DNA from 3 places in the Eubacterium maltosivorans genome. Region 2 is predicted to be linked to each of the others. Evidence: a T-box and tRNA genes for the amino acid it is inferred to sense, from the RefSeq annotation. Region 2 holds a T-box; the other regions hold tRNA genes.
What was found. The T-box of region 2 lies ahead of ileS (isoleucine--tRNA ligase). A T-box ahead of a tRNA ligase gene usually reads a tRNA of that ligase, here a tRNA-Ile.
Positions count from the first base shown of each region.

Region 1: it encodes a tRNA-Ile, which carries the amino acid that the T-box ahead of ileS (isoleucine--tRNA ligase) is inferred to sense. The anticodon was not compared.
Region 3: it encodes a tRNA-Ile, which carries the amino acid that the T-box ahead of ileS (isoleucine--tRNA ligase) is inferred to sense. The anticodon was not compared.

Region 1 covers NZ_CP029487.1:3,796,816-3,801,039, forward strand. Annotated here, with positions in the region: rRNA gene CPZ25_RS17590 (16S ribosomal RNA) at 205-1,728, shown strand; tRNA gene CPZ25_RS17595 (tRNA-Ala) at 1,799-1,874, shown strand; tRNA gene CPZ25_RS17600 (tRNA-Ala) at 1,897-1,972, shown strand; tRNA gene CPZ25_RS17605 (tRNA-Ile) at 1,992-2,068, shown strand; rRNA gene CPZ25_RS17610 (23S ribosomal RNA) at 2,233-4,224, shown strand, end outside.
Region 2 covers NZ_CP029487.1:3,275,660-3,279,883, reverse strand. Annotated here, with positions in the region: gene ileS (isoleucine--tRNA ligase) at 1-2,298, opposite strand, end outside; T-box leader at 2,382-2,612, opposite strand; gene CPZ25_RS15135 (hypothetical protein) at 2,775-3,374, shown strand; gene CPZ25_RS15130 (ECF transporter S component) at 3,481-3,969, shown strand; gene CPZ25_RS15120 (hypothetical protein) at 4,063-4,224, shown strand, end outside.
Region 3 covers NZ_CP029487.1:4,278,090-4,282,313, reverse strand. Annotated here, with positions in the region: rRNA gene CPZ25_RS19955 (23S ribosomal RNA) at 1-1,731, opposite strand, end outside; tRNA gene CPZ25_RS19950 (tRNA-Ile) at 1,896-1,972, opposite strand; tRNA gene CPZ25_RS19945 (tRNA-Ala) at 1,992-2,067, opposite strand; tRNA gene CPZ25_RS19940 (tRNA-Ala) at 2,090-2,165, opposite strand; rRNA gene CPZ25_RS19935 (16S ribosomal RNA) at 2,236-3,759, opposite strand; gene CPZ25_RS19930 (flavodoxin family protein) at 4,211-4,224, shown strand, end outside.

The sequences.
Region 1 (4,224 bases), 520 kb from region 2:
TATAAGCTGTCAACGACGGCAGATGAATCTCTTCATTAAATATAGATAAAGAGGTTCGGGTCATAGAAAAGAGAATAGTACCATAAAACCTGAAATTCCAGCTGATGAAAATCAGCAAAGGATAAAAAACGCAAGTGCGATGAACACTTCAAAAAATCATCACATGAACCAGATCAAGAAGCCGAAAGGCAAAACGATAAACTAATTATTGAGAGTTTGATCCTGGCTCAGGACGAACGCTGGCGGTATGCTTAACACATGCAAGTCGAACGAGAAGATCAGTTAAGAACCTTCGGGGGAATAAGTGATTGGAAAGTGGCGAACGGGTGAGTAACGCGTGGGTAACCTGCCCTATGGAAAGGAATAGCCTCGGGAAACTGGGAGTAAAGCCTTATATTATGATTGTGTCGCATGGCATGATCATGAAAACTCCGGTGCCATAGGATGGACCCGCGTCCCATTAGCTAGTTGGTGAGATAACAGCCCACCAAGGCGACGATGGGTAACCGGTCTGAGAGGGCGAACGGTCACACTGGAACTGAGACACGGTCCAGACTCCTACGGGAGGCAGCAGTGGGGAATATTGCGCAATGGGGGCAACCCTGACGCAGCAATACCGCGTGAGTGAAGAAGGTTTTCGGATCGTAAAGCTCTGTTATTGGGGAAGAAAACATGACGGTACCCAATGAGGAAGTCCCGGCTAACTACGTGCCAGCAGCCGCGGTAATACGTAGGGGACAAGCGTTGTCCGGAATGACTGGGCGTAAAGGGCGCGTAGGCGGTCTGATAAGTCAGATGTGAAAGGTACCGGCTCAACCGGTGACGTGCATTTGAAACTGTCAGACTTGAGTATTGGAGAGGCAAGTGGAATTCCTAGTGTAGCGGTGAAATGCGTAGATATTAGGAGGAACACCAGTGGCGAAGGCGGCTTGCTGGACAAATACTGACGCTGAGGTGCGAAAGCGTGGGGAGCGAACAGGATTAGATACCCTGGTAGTCCACGCCGTAAACGATGAATGCTAGGTGTTGGGGAAACTCAGTGCCGCAGTTAACACAATAAGCATTCCGCCTGGGGAGTACGACCGCAAGGTTGAAACTCAAAGGAATTGACGGGGACCCGCACAAGCAGCGGAGCATGTGGTTTAATTCGAAGCAACGCGAAGAACCTTACCAGGTCTTGACATCCTCTGACAATCCCAGAGATGGGACGTTTCCTTCGGGAACAGAGAGACAGGTGGTGCATGGTTGTCGTCAGCTCGTGTCGTGAGATGTTGGGTTAAGTCCCGCAACGAGCGCAACCCCTGCCTTTAGTTGCCAGCATTGAGTTGGGCACTCTAGAGGGACTGCCGTAGACAATACGGAGGAAGGTGGGGATGACGTCAAATCATCATGCCCCTTATGACCTGGGCTACACACGTGCTACAATGGTCTGAACAGAGGGCCGCGAAACCGCGAGGTGAAGCAAATCCCTTAAAACAGATCCCAGTTCGGATTGCAGGCTGCAACTCGCCTGCATGAAGTTGGAGTTGCTAGTAATCGCGGATCAGAATGCCGCGGTGAATGCGTTCCCGGGTCTTGTACACACCGCCCGTCACACCACGAGAGTTGGCAACACCCGAAGCCCGTGAGAGAACCGTAAGGACTCAGCGGTCGAAGGTGGGGCTAGTAATTGGGGTGAAGTCGTAACAAGGTAGCCGTATCGGAAGGTGCGGCTGGATCACCTCCTTTCTAGGGAACAGGAAGTCATGGTACTATTTTCTTTTGTATGACCCAAAGTCATACAGCACAATGATGATACGGGGGTGTAGCTCAGTTGGGAGAGCACCTGCCTTGCAAGCAGGGGGTCAGGAGTTCGAATCTCCTCATCTCCACCATATTATCATCAAAACCAATTGCGGGGGCGTGGCTCAGTTGGGAGAGCGTCTGCTTCGCATGCAGAAGGTCAGGAGTTCGAGTCTCCTCGTCTCCACCATATTTAAAAAAATAAATATGGGCTTGTAGCTCAGGTGGTTAGAGCGCACGCCTGATAAGCGTGAGGTCGGAGGTTCAAGTCCTCCCAAGCCCACCATGATAAAACATCATATTGGTCATTGAAAACAACATAAAGAAAAAAGAGTAAAGAGCAAATATTAAACAAAGTAAAACTTCTTAATAAATGCAATTTCAAAAACAACATTCTTTTGAGCTCAGAAAGAGAACAAAAGAAAAACGAAATGCGAAAGCATTCGTGGAGATCAAGAAACAAAGAGCACAGGGCGAATGCCTTGGCACTGGGAGCCGAAGAAGGACGCGACAAGCTGCGAAAAGCCACGTTTAGGAGCACATATCCGACGAGACGTGGATGTCCGAATGGGGAAACCCGGCGGTTAGAAGAACCGTCACCGTTAAGTGAATCCATAGCATAACGGAGGGAACCCGGGGAACTGAAACATCTTAGTACCCGGAGGAAAAGAAAGAAACATCGATTCCTTAAGTAGCGGCGAGCGAACGAGGAAAAGCCCAGAATCCAACAATCATTTCCGTTTAGCAGAAGGGCATGGGAAGGCCCCGCAAAGAGCGTAAGACGCGCGTAAGCGAAAAGCCGAAATGAGGAGATTCAACGAGTACCACGGGACACGTGAAACCCTGTGGGAAGATGGGGGGCCCACCCCCCAAGGCTAAATACTACCCAGTGACCGATAGCGGAAAGTACCGTGAGGGAAAGGTGAAAAGAACCCCGGGAGGGGAGTGAAATAGAAACTGAAACCCTGTGCTTACAAGCAGCTGGAGCGCAAGTGACAGTGTGCTTTTTGTAGAACGGGCCAACGAGTTACGGTATGTAGCGAGGTTAAGCACTTCAGGTGCGGAGCCGAAGCGAAAGCGAGTCTTAAGAGGGCGACGAGTTGCATGCTGTAGACCCGAAACCGTGTGATCTATCCATGACCAGGGTGAAGCTTGGGTAAAACCAAGTGGAGGCCCGAACCAGTGTCTGTTGAAAAAGGCTTGGATGAGTTGTGGATAGGGGTGAAATTCCAATCGAACACGGAGATAGCTGGTTCTCCCCGAAATAGCTTTAGGGCTAGCGTTCTGTGATGAATGACGGAGGTAGAGCACTGAATTGGGTAGGGGGCGTCAAGCTTACCGAACCATATCAAACTCCGAATGCCGTCCATTTTAACAGGGCAGTCAGACAGTGGGAGATAAGTTTCATTGTCAAAAGGGAAACAGCCCAGACCATCCGCTAAGGTCCCCAAGTACTGATTAAGTGGGAAAGGATGTGTCACTGCACAAACAACCAGGATGTTGGCTTAGAAGCAGCCATACATTTAAAGAGTGCGTAATAGCTCACTGGTCGAGTGGTGGTGCGCCGAAAATGAACGGGGCTAAAATCAGGCACCGAAGCGATGGATTGTGCCGTAAGGTACAGTGGTAGGGGAGCAATCTCTTAGGGGCGAAGCTTAATCGAAAGGTTCAGTGGACTTAAGAGAAGAGAGAATGTTGGCATGAGTAGCGAAAGTGAAGTGAGAATCTTCACCATCGAAAGCCCAAGGTTTCCTGAGGAAGGCTCGTCCGCTCAGGGTTAGTCGGGGCCTAAGCCGAGGTCGAACGACGTAGGCGATGGACAACTGGTTGAAATTCCAGTACTACCTCAATGCGTTTGAGAGATGGAGTGACACAGAAGGATAAGCGAACCCGGCCATTGGAAGAGCCGGGGCAAGCAGTGAGACTGGAAAGAGAGGCAAATCCCTTTTTCCCCAAGGTCAAGCTGTGATGCGGAACGAAAAATAAGTAGGGAAGTCGCCGATTTCACGCTGTCAAGAAAAGCTTCTATCGAGCAAAGAGGTACCCGTACCGTAAACCGACACAGGTAGGCGAGGAGAGAATCCTAAGATGAGCGGGAGAAGTGTTGTTAAGGAACTCGGCAAAATGACTCCGTAACTTCGGGAGAAGGAGTGCCCCCTCGGGGGCCGCAGAGAAGAGGCTCAAGCGACTGTTTAGCAAAAACACAGGTCTCTGCTAAATCGAAAGATGACGTATAGGGGCTGACGCCTGCCCGGTGCTGGAAGGTTAAGGGGAGTGCTTAGCGCAAGCGAAGGTGCGAACTTAAGCCCCAGTAAACGGCGGCCGTAACTATAACGGTCCTAAGGTAGCGAAATTCCTTGTCAGGTAAGTTCTGACCCGCACGAAAGGCGTAACGATTTGAGCGCTGTCTCGACAACACACCCGGTGAAATTGTAGTACTCG
Region 2 (4,224 bases):
GTAGGGCGCGAAGGGCGCCACCAGGCGGGCCAGACCTTCCAGCACCTCAAAGGTGGTGTTGAACACAGCCTTCTTATCCTCTGTCAGCTCGCTGCCCCAGAAGCGGCGGCGGTTGCGGCGGATGTACCAGTTGGATAAGTCTTCATTGACAAAGTTCTGAATCTTGCGGACAGCCTTGGTGAGGTCATAGATTTCCATCTCACCGCGGACCTCCTGCACCAGACGGTTGTACTTGGACAGCATCCAGCGGTCGATTTCCGGGCGTTTGTCATAATCTACAAAGAAGGTTCTCGGGTCGATACCGTCGGTGTTGGCGTACAGGGTAAAGAAGTTATAGGTGTTCTTCAGGGTATTAAAGAATTTACTCTGTACCTCCTTCAGGCCCTCCACATCAAAGCGGGTGGGCGTCCAGGCTGGAGACACGTAGAGCAGATACCAGCGGAGCGCGTCGGCGCCGTACTGGTCAAACAGCTCAAAGGGATTGACCGTATTTCCTCTGGATTTAGACATTTTCTGACCCTCAGCGTCAAGGATCAGGTCGTTGACCAGCACCTTTTTGTAAGGAGCTTTCCCAGTAACAAAGGAGGAGATGGCCAGCAGTGAGTAAAACCAGCCGCGGGTCTGGTCGATGCCCTCGCAGATGAAATCGGCCGGGAACTGGCTTTCCCACAGCTCTTTGTTCTCAAAGGGGTAGTGGTACTGGGCAAAGGGCATGGAGCCGGAGTCGAACCAGCAGTCAATGACGTCCTTGACACGGGTCATGGGCTTGCCGCATTTTGGGCAGCGCAGGTGCACGTCGTCCACATAGGGGCGGTGCAGCTCGATGTCCTCGCTGATGTCCTCAATGGCTTTCTCAGCAAGCTCAGCTCTTGAGCCGACAGAGGCCAGCTCACCGCAGTTTTCGTCGTCACAGCGCCAGATGGGCAGTGGTGTTCCCCAGTAACGGCTTCTTGAGATGGCCCAGTCGTTGAGGTTTTCAAGCCAGTTGCCAAAGCGTTTTTCACCCACAAATTCAGGATACCAGTCCACCCCATTGTTGTTCTCGATGAGACGATCCTTGATCTTGGTGATCTCGATATACCAGCTGGGTTTTGCGTAATATAAAAGCGGTGTCTTACAACGCCAGCAGTGCGGGTAGTTGTGGAGCACTTTTTCTTTCTTAAACAGCTTGCCGTTTTCCTTGAGCCAGGTGATGATCTGGATGTCCAGGCCATCCTCCATGACAAAGTGTCCCTTCCAGGGTGTTTCGGTGTATTTACCGTCCTCCCCTACAGGCTGGAGCACAGGCAGGTTGTATTTACGTCCAACCTGGTAGTCATCCTCCCCAAAGGCCGGAGCAATATGAACCACACCGGTACCGTCCTCGGTGGTGACGTAGTCGGCACAGGTAACAAAGAAAGCTTTTTTATTCGGCGGTACAGGCACAAAGTCCATGAGACGTTCATAAGGAATATGCTCGAGGGCTTTCCCTTTCATTTCCTCGATGATTTCGTAATCGTCCCCCAGCAGTTTGGGCGCGAGCACCTTGGCGCAGATGTAGACCTCGCCCTTGCTTTTTGCCTTGATATAGTCGGCCTCGGGATTGACGGCCAGGGCCACATTGGCGGCCAGCGTCCACGGTGTGGTGGTCCAGACCAGGAAGTATTCATCGGCGTCGGCGCGCTTGAAAGCCACGACAACCGTATTGGTCTTGATTTCCTGGTAGCCCTGGGCGACCTCGTGGGATGCCAGCCCGGTGCCGCAGCGCGGGCAATAGGGCAGAATCTTATGCCCTTCATAAATATATCCCTCGTTAAAGAATTTATTTAAAATCCACCAGACGGATTCAATGTAGTTGTTGTCCAGCGTAATGTAGGGGTTTTCCAGATCGATGAAATAGCCCATGCGCTTGCTCATCTCGCGCCACTGCTTTTCATAGCTAAAGACAGAGTCCTTACATTTTTTGTTAAACTCTGCGATTCCGTAAGCTTCAATCTCTGGCTTACTACTGATCCCCAGCTGCTTTTCGACCTCAATCTCAACCGGCAGTCCATGGGTATCCCAGCCGGCTTTACGCAGCACGCGGTAGCCTTTCATGGTCTGGTATTTACAGACCGAGTCCTTTAAGGTACGGGCGATCACATGGTGGATCCCCGGTTTTCCATTGGCCGTCGGCGGCCCCTCATAGAATACAAAATTTTCTGCGTCGTCGCGGTTTTTGATGGTTCTGTCTAAGATATCCATCTCTTCCCAGCGGCTGGCGATTTTATTTTCAGTTTCACTGACACATTCATTGGATAAATTTTTAAATACAGCCATAGTGCCTCCTCATTTGATAATGTTATTTTGATCGTTATTTTGCAGGATCATCAAGCATTAAAAAAGCTCCGCCCCTGCAACAACGCAGGGACGAAGCGCAAAACTCCGCGGTACCACCCAGATTGACAGACTGCGCCCCTATAAGGGTGCCTGCCCACTCGATAAAGATAACGGTTTCCCGTGGTTTCCTAACCGGCTGGCTCAAAAACCCTGCTCAGAGGTGATTTCCATGACCGTTGTTCTGGTAACCTTTCAGCACTAGGGTTACCTCTCTGAAAAACGTGTGATCACAGCGTCCTCGTCATTGCATTTGATCGATTCATACATGAAGTCTATTTTACCTAATATTCTGGAGAAAATCAAGTGTATTCTTTAGTTTCTAAAGAAAATGGTTTATATTTTAGAGAAAATCGTTTATAATGAATTATACGGAATCATTAATAGTATTTTAGAAAGATGAATGAAGGTGACTCAACATGAACACGAAAAAAAAAGTACTTCTCGGCGTTTTAGCAGTGATTGTCATCATCGTGGGCATTATGTTTTTTGTTCCCATGTTTAACGGATCAAAAGACGCTGCCAAAACCACCCCGACCAGCGCGCCCTCCGTCGCGGACAATACCCCGACGGCAACCCCGCAGCCCACAGTTGACAACTCAGCAACCACCGAGGGTTTACAGACCCCGCCGGAAATGCAGGAGGTCATTGACGCGAACCAGGCCGACCTCTATAATAATGAGGACGGACAGCTGGCCCAGTCCTACCCCAGCAATCTTCTGCCGCTTTACAAAGTGAGCGGCGTCGGAGACTCCCACGATATTACCACAAACAATGGAAATCCCGGCTGGACAGCGGTTTACGGCTCCACTGCCGACACGGCTGAGCTGGCGCAGTTTTATTCGGATCTCATGGCTTCTGCCGAAAACTTTAACCAGGCCGACAGCGACGCTTCTACCACCATCACCGGCAACGTGGACGGCTGCGATATCAGCGTAACCATCAGCCCCAACAATCCGCAGCGCACCGGTCTCGACTACGCGAGCAGCGTGAGCATTTTTATCGAAAAAGTACAGTAAAACCCATAGGGACCAGAATCCGCACGATTTTGGTCCTTTTTGGTCCTTTTCATTCCCTGCCAATGTGCTATAATGGATGCAACGTTTTATTTTCGGAGGTCTAAAAGTGAACATCACAACCAAAAAAGTATGCTATACGGCGCTGCTAATGGCCGTTACCTTTATCATGATCTCAGTCGTGAAGATCCCGATTCCCAACGGCTACATCCATTTGGGCGACGCGGCGGTTTTTCTGTGTGGCTTTATTCTGGGGCCGGTCTACGGCACCATTGCGGCGGCCATCGGCGCAGGGGCGGCGGATTACTTCGCCGGCTTTGGGGCCTATATCATCCCTACCATGCTGGCCAAAGGCGTGATGGCTTACCTGACTGGATATTTTCTGCGCGGTAACCCGGGACGGAAAAAAGAAATCGCTGTGATGGTAATTGCCGGAGTGATCATGACTCTGATCTACTATGTATCAGAAATTATCTTGTACGGCAGTTTTGTCTCTCCGCTGGTTAATATTCCTTTTAACGCTTTGCAGGCCATTGTGGGCATTGTCATCTCCATGCTGCTGTTCCGGCCGCTGGCTCAGTTCCGCATCGAATCTTAAAAGAATTTACTATTTTTAATCGAATTGTGATATAATGAAGATCACAATTCGATTTTTTAATTGGGACTATCTTTTTATGTAATGGAGAGAAAAATGAAAAAACTAATGACAGCAATTTTGACATTTGCTCTGATCTTTAATTTTACAGTGCAGACAGCCTGCGCCTCTGTTTACAAGGCAGGCTCCTTTTCTGTTATGACCAGCACACGTGACCCGGATGGCGGAAATAACGAGACTGAAACACCGCCAGTAGAA
Region 3 (4,224 bases), 1.0 Mb from region 2:
AGCCTCTTCTCTGCGGCCCCCGAGGGGGCACTCCTTCTCCCGAAGTTACGGAGTCATTTTGCCGAGTTCCTTAACAACACTTCTCCCGCTCATCTTAGGATTCTCTCCTCGCCTACCTGTGTCGGTTTACGGTACGGGTACCTCTTTGCTCGATAGAAGCTTTTCTTGACAGCGTGAAATCGGCGACTTCCCTACTTATTTTTCGTTCCGCATCACAGCTTGACCTTGGGGAAAAAGGGATTTGCCTCTCTTTCCAGTCTCACTGCTTGCCCCGGCTCTTCCAATGGCCGGGTTCGCTTATCCTTCTGTGTCACTCCATCTCTCAAACGCATTGAGGTAGTACTGGAATTTCAACCAGTTGTCCATCGCCTACGTCGTTCGACCTCGGCTTAGGCCCCGACTAACCCTGAGCGGACGAGCCTTCCTCAGGAAACCTTGGGCTTTCGATGGTGAAGATTCTCACTTCACTTTCGCTACTCATGCCAACATTCTCTCTTCTCTTAAGTCCACTGAACCTTTCGATTAAGCTTCGCCCCTAAGAGATTGCTCCCCTACCACTGTACCTTACGGCACAATCCATCGCTTCGGTGCCTGATTTTAGCCCCGTTCATTTTCGGCGCACCACCACTCGACCAGTGAGCTATTACGCACTCTTTAAATGTATGGCTGCTTCTAAGCCAACATCCTGGTTGTTTGTGCAGTGACACATCCTTTCCCACTTAATCAGTACTTGGGGACCTTAGCGGATGGTCTGGGCTGTTTCCCTTTTGACAATGAAACTTATCTCCCACTGTCTGACTGCCCTGTTAAAATGGACGGCATTCGGAGTTTGATATGGTTCGGTAAGCTTGACGCCCCCTACCCAATTCAGTGCTCTACCTCCGTCATTCATCACAGAACGCTAGCCCTAAAGCTATTTCGGGGAGAACCAGCTATCTCCGTGTTCGATTGGAATTTCACCCCTATCCACAACTCATCCAAGCCTTTTTCAACAGACACTGGTTCGGGCCTCCACTTGGTTTTACCCAAGCTTCACCCTGGTCATGGATAGATCACACGGTTTCGGGTCTACAGCATGCAACTCGTCGCCCTCTTAAGACTCGCTTTCGCTTCGGCTCCGCACCTGAAGTGCTTAACCTCGCTACATACCGTAACTCGTTGGCCCGTTCTACAAAAAGCACACTGTCACTTGCGCTCCAGCTGCTTGTAAGCACAGGGTTTCAGTTTCTATTTCACTCCCCTCCCGGGGTTCTTTTCACCTTTCCCTCACGGTACTTTCCGCTATCGGTCACTGGGTAGTATTTAGCCTTGGGGGGTGGGCCCCCCATCTTCCCACAGGGTTTCACGTGTCCCGTGGTACTCGTTGAATCTCCTCATTTCGGCTTTTCGCTTACGCGCGTCTTACGCTCTTTGCGGGGCCTTCCCATGCCCTTCTGCTAAACGGAAATGATTGTTGGATTCTGGGCTTTTCCTCGTTCGCTCGCCGCTACTTAAGGAATCGATGTTTCTTTCTTTTCCTCCGGGTACTAAGATGTTTCAGTTCCCCGGGTTCCCTCCGTTATGCTATGGATTCACTTAACGGTGACGGTTCTTCTAACCGCCGGGTTTCCCCATTCGGACATCCACGTCTCGTCGGATATGTGCTCCTAAACGTGGCTTTTCGCAGCTTGTCGCGTCCTTCTTCGGCTCCCAGTGCCAAGGCATTCGCCCTGTGCTCTTTGTTTCTTGATCTCCACGAATGCTTTCGCATTTCGTTTTTCTTTTGTTCTCTTTCTGAGCTCAAAAGAATGTTGTTTTTGAAATTGCATTTATTAAGAAGTTTTACTTTGTTTAATATTTGCTCTTTACTCTTTTTTCTTTATGTTGTTTTCAATGACCAATATGATGTTTTATCATGGTGGGCTTGGGAGGACTTGAACCTCCGACCTCACGCTTATCAGGCGTGCGCTCTAACCACCTGAGCTACAAGCCCATATTTATTTTTTTAAATATGGTGGAGACGAGGAGACTCGAACTCCTGACCTTCTGCATGCGAAGCAGACGCTCTCCCAACTGAGCCACGCCCCCGCAATTGGTTTTGATGATAATATGGTGGAGATGAGGAGATTCGAACTCCTGACCCCCTGCTTGCAAGGCAGGTGCTCTCCCAACTGAGCTACACCCCCGTATCATCATTGTGCTGTATGACTTTGGGTCATACAAAAGAAAATAGTACCATGACTTCCTGTTCCCTAGAAAGGAGGTGATCCAGCCGCACCTTCCGATACGGCTACCTTGTTACGACTTCACCCCAATTACTAGCCCCACCTTCGACCGCTGAGTCCTTACGGTTCTCTCACGGGCTTCGGGTGTTGCCAACTCTCGTGGTGTGACGGGCGGTGTGTACAAGACCCGGGAACGCATTCACCGCGGCATTCTGATCCGCGATTACTAGCAACTCCAACTTCATGCAGGCGAGTTGCAGCCTGCAATCCGAACTGGGATCTGTTTTAAGGGATTTGCTTCACCTCGCGGTTTCGCGGCCCTCTGTTCAGACCATTGTAGCACGTGTGTAGCCCAGGTCATAAGGGGCATGATGATTTGACGTCATCCCCACCTTCCTCCGTATTGTCTACGGCAGTCCCTCTAGAGTGCCCAACTCAATGCTGGCAACTAAAGGCAGGGGTTGCGCTCGTTGCGGGACTTAACCCAACATCTCACGACACGAGCTGACGACAACCATGCACCACCTGTCTCTCTGTTCCCGAAGGAAACGTCCCATCTCTGGGATTGTCAGAGGATGTCAAGACCTGGTAAGGTTCTTCGCGTTGCTTCGAATTAAACCACATGCTCCGCTGCTTGTGCGGGTCCCCGTCAATTCCTTTGAGTTTCAACCTTGCGGTCGTACTCCCCAGGCGGAATGCTTATTGTGTTAACTGCGGCACTGAGTTTCCCCAACACCTAGCATTCATCGTTTACGGCGTGGACTACCAGGGTATCTAATCCTGTTCGCTCCCCACGCTTTCGCACCTCAGCGTCAGTATTTGTCCAGCAAGCCGCCTTCGCCACTGGTGTTCCTCCTAATATCTACGCATTTCACCGCTACACTAGGAATTCCACTTGCCTCTCCAATACTCAAGTCTGACAGTTTCAAATGCACGTCACCGGTTGAGCCGGTACCTTTCACATCTGACTTATCAGACCGCCTACGCGCCCTTTACGCCCAGTCATTCCGGACAACGCTTGTCCCCTACGTATTACCGCGGCTGCTGGCACGTAGTTAGCCGGGACTTCCTCATTGGGTACCGTCATGTTTTCTTCCCCAATAACAGAGCTTTACGATCCGAAAACCTTCTTCACTCACGCGGTATTGCTGCGTCAGGGTTGCCCCCATTGCGCAATATTCCCCACTGCTGCCTCCCGTAGGAGTCTGGACCGTGTCTCAGTTCCAGTGTGACCGTTCGCCCTCTCAGACCGGTTACCCATCGTCGCCTTGGTGGGCTGTTATCTCACCAACTAGCTAATGGGACGCGGGTCCATCCTATGGCACCGGAGTTTTCATGAAATGACCATGCGATCTCTCCATAATATAAGGCTTTACTCCCAGTTTCCCGAGGCTATTCCTTTCCATAGGGCAGGTTACCCACGCGTTACTCACCCGTTCGCCACTTTCCAATCACTTATTCCCCCGAAGGTTCTTAACTGATCTTCTCGTTCGACTTGCATGTGTTAAGCATACCGCCAGCGTTCGTCCTGAGCCAGGATCAAACTCTCAATAAAAAGTTTATCGTTTGCCTTTCGGCTTTTTGATCTGGTTCATGTGATGATTTTTTTGAAGTGTTCATCGCACTTGCGTTTTTTATCCTTTGCTGATTTCCATCAGCTGGAATTTCAGGTTTTATGGTACTATTCTCTTTTCTATGACCCTTACAGCTTTTCGCTGTAATCGTTGTTCCCTCTTGCGGAGAGAACTTCTATATTTTAGCATCTTGTTTTTTCAATGTCAAGCTCTTTTTGAACTTTTTTAAAAAAACTTTTATGCGAAGTGGTGATTTCTCACTCACTTGCTGTCTCACTTGCGACAGCTTCATTATTATACGACGATGCTTTAGGAATGTCAATACCTTTTCTAAACTTTTTTCGCATTTTTTTATCATTGTTTTTAAGCGGTTTCTCTGCTATATTGTTTTTAAAGAATATCTACATTATATAAGGGAGAGGGAGTATTGTTATGAAGGTTCTATC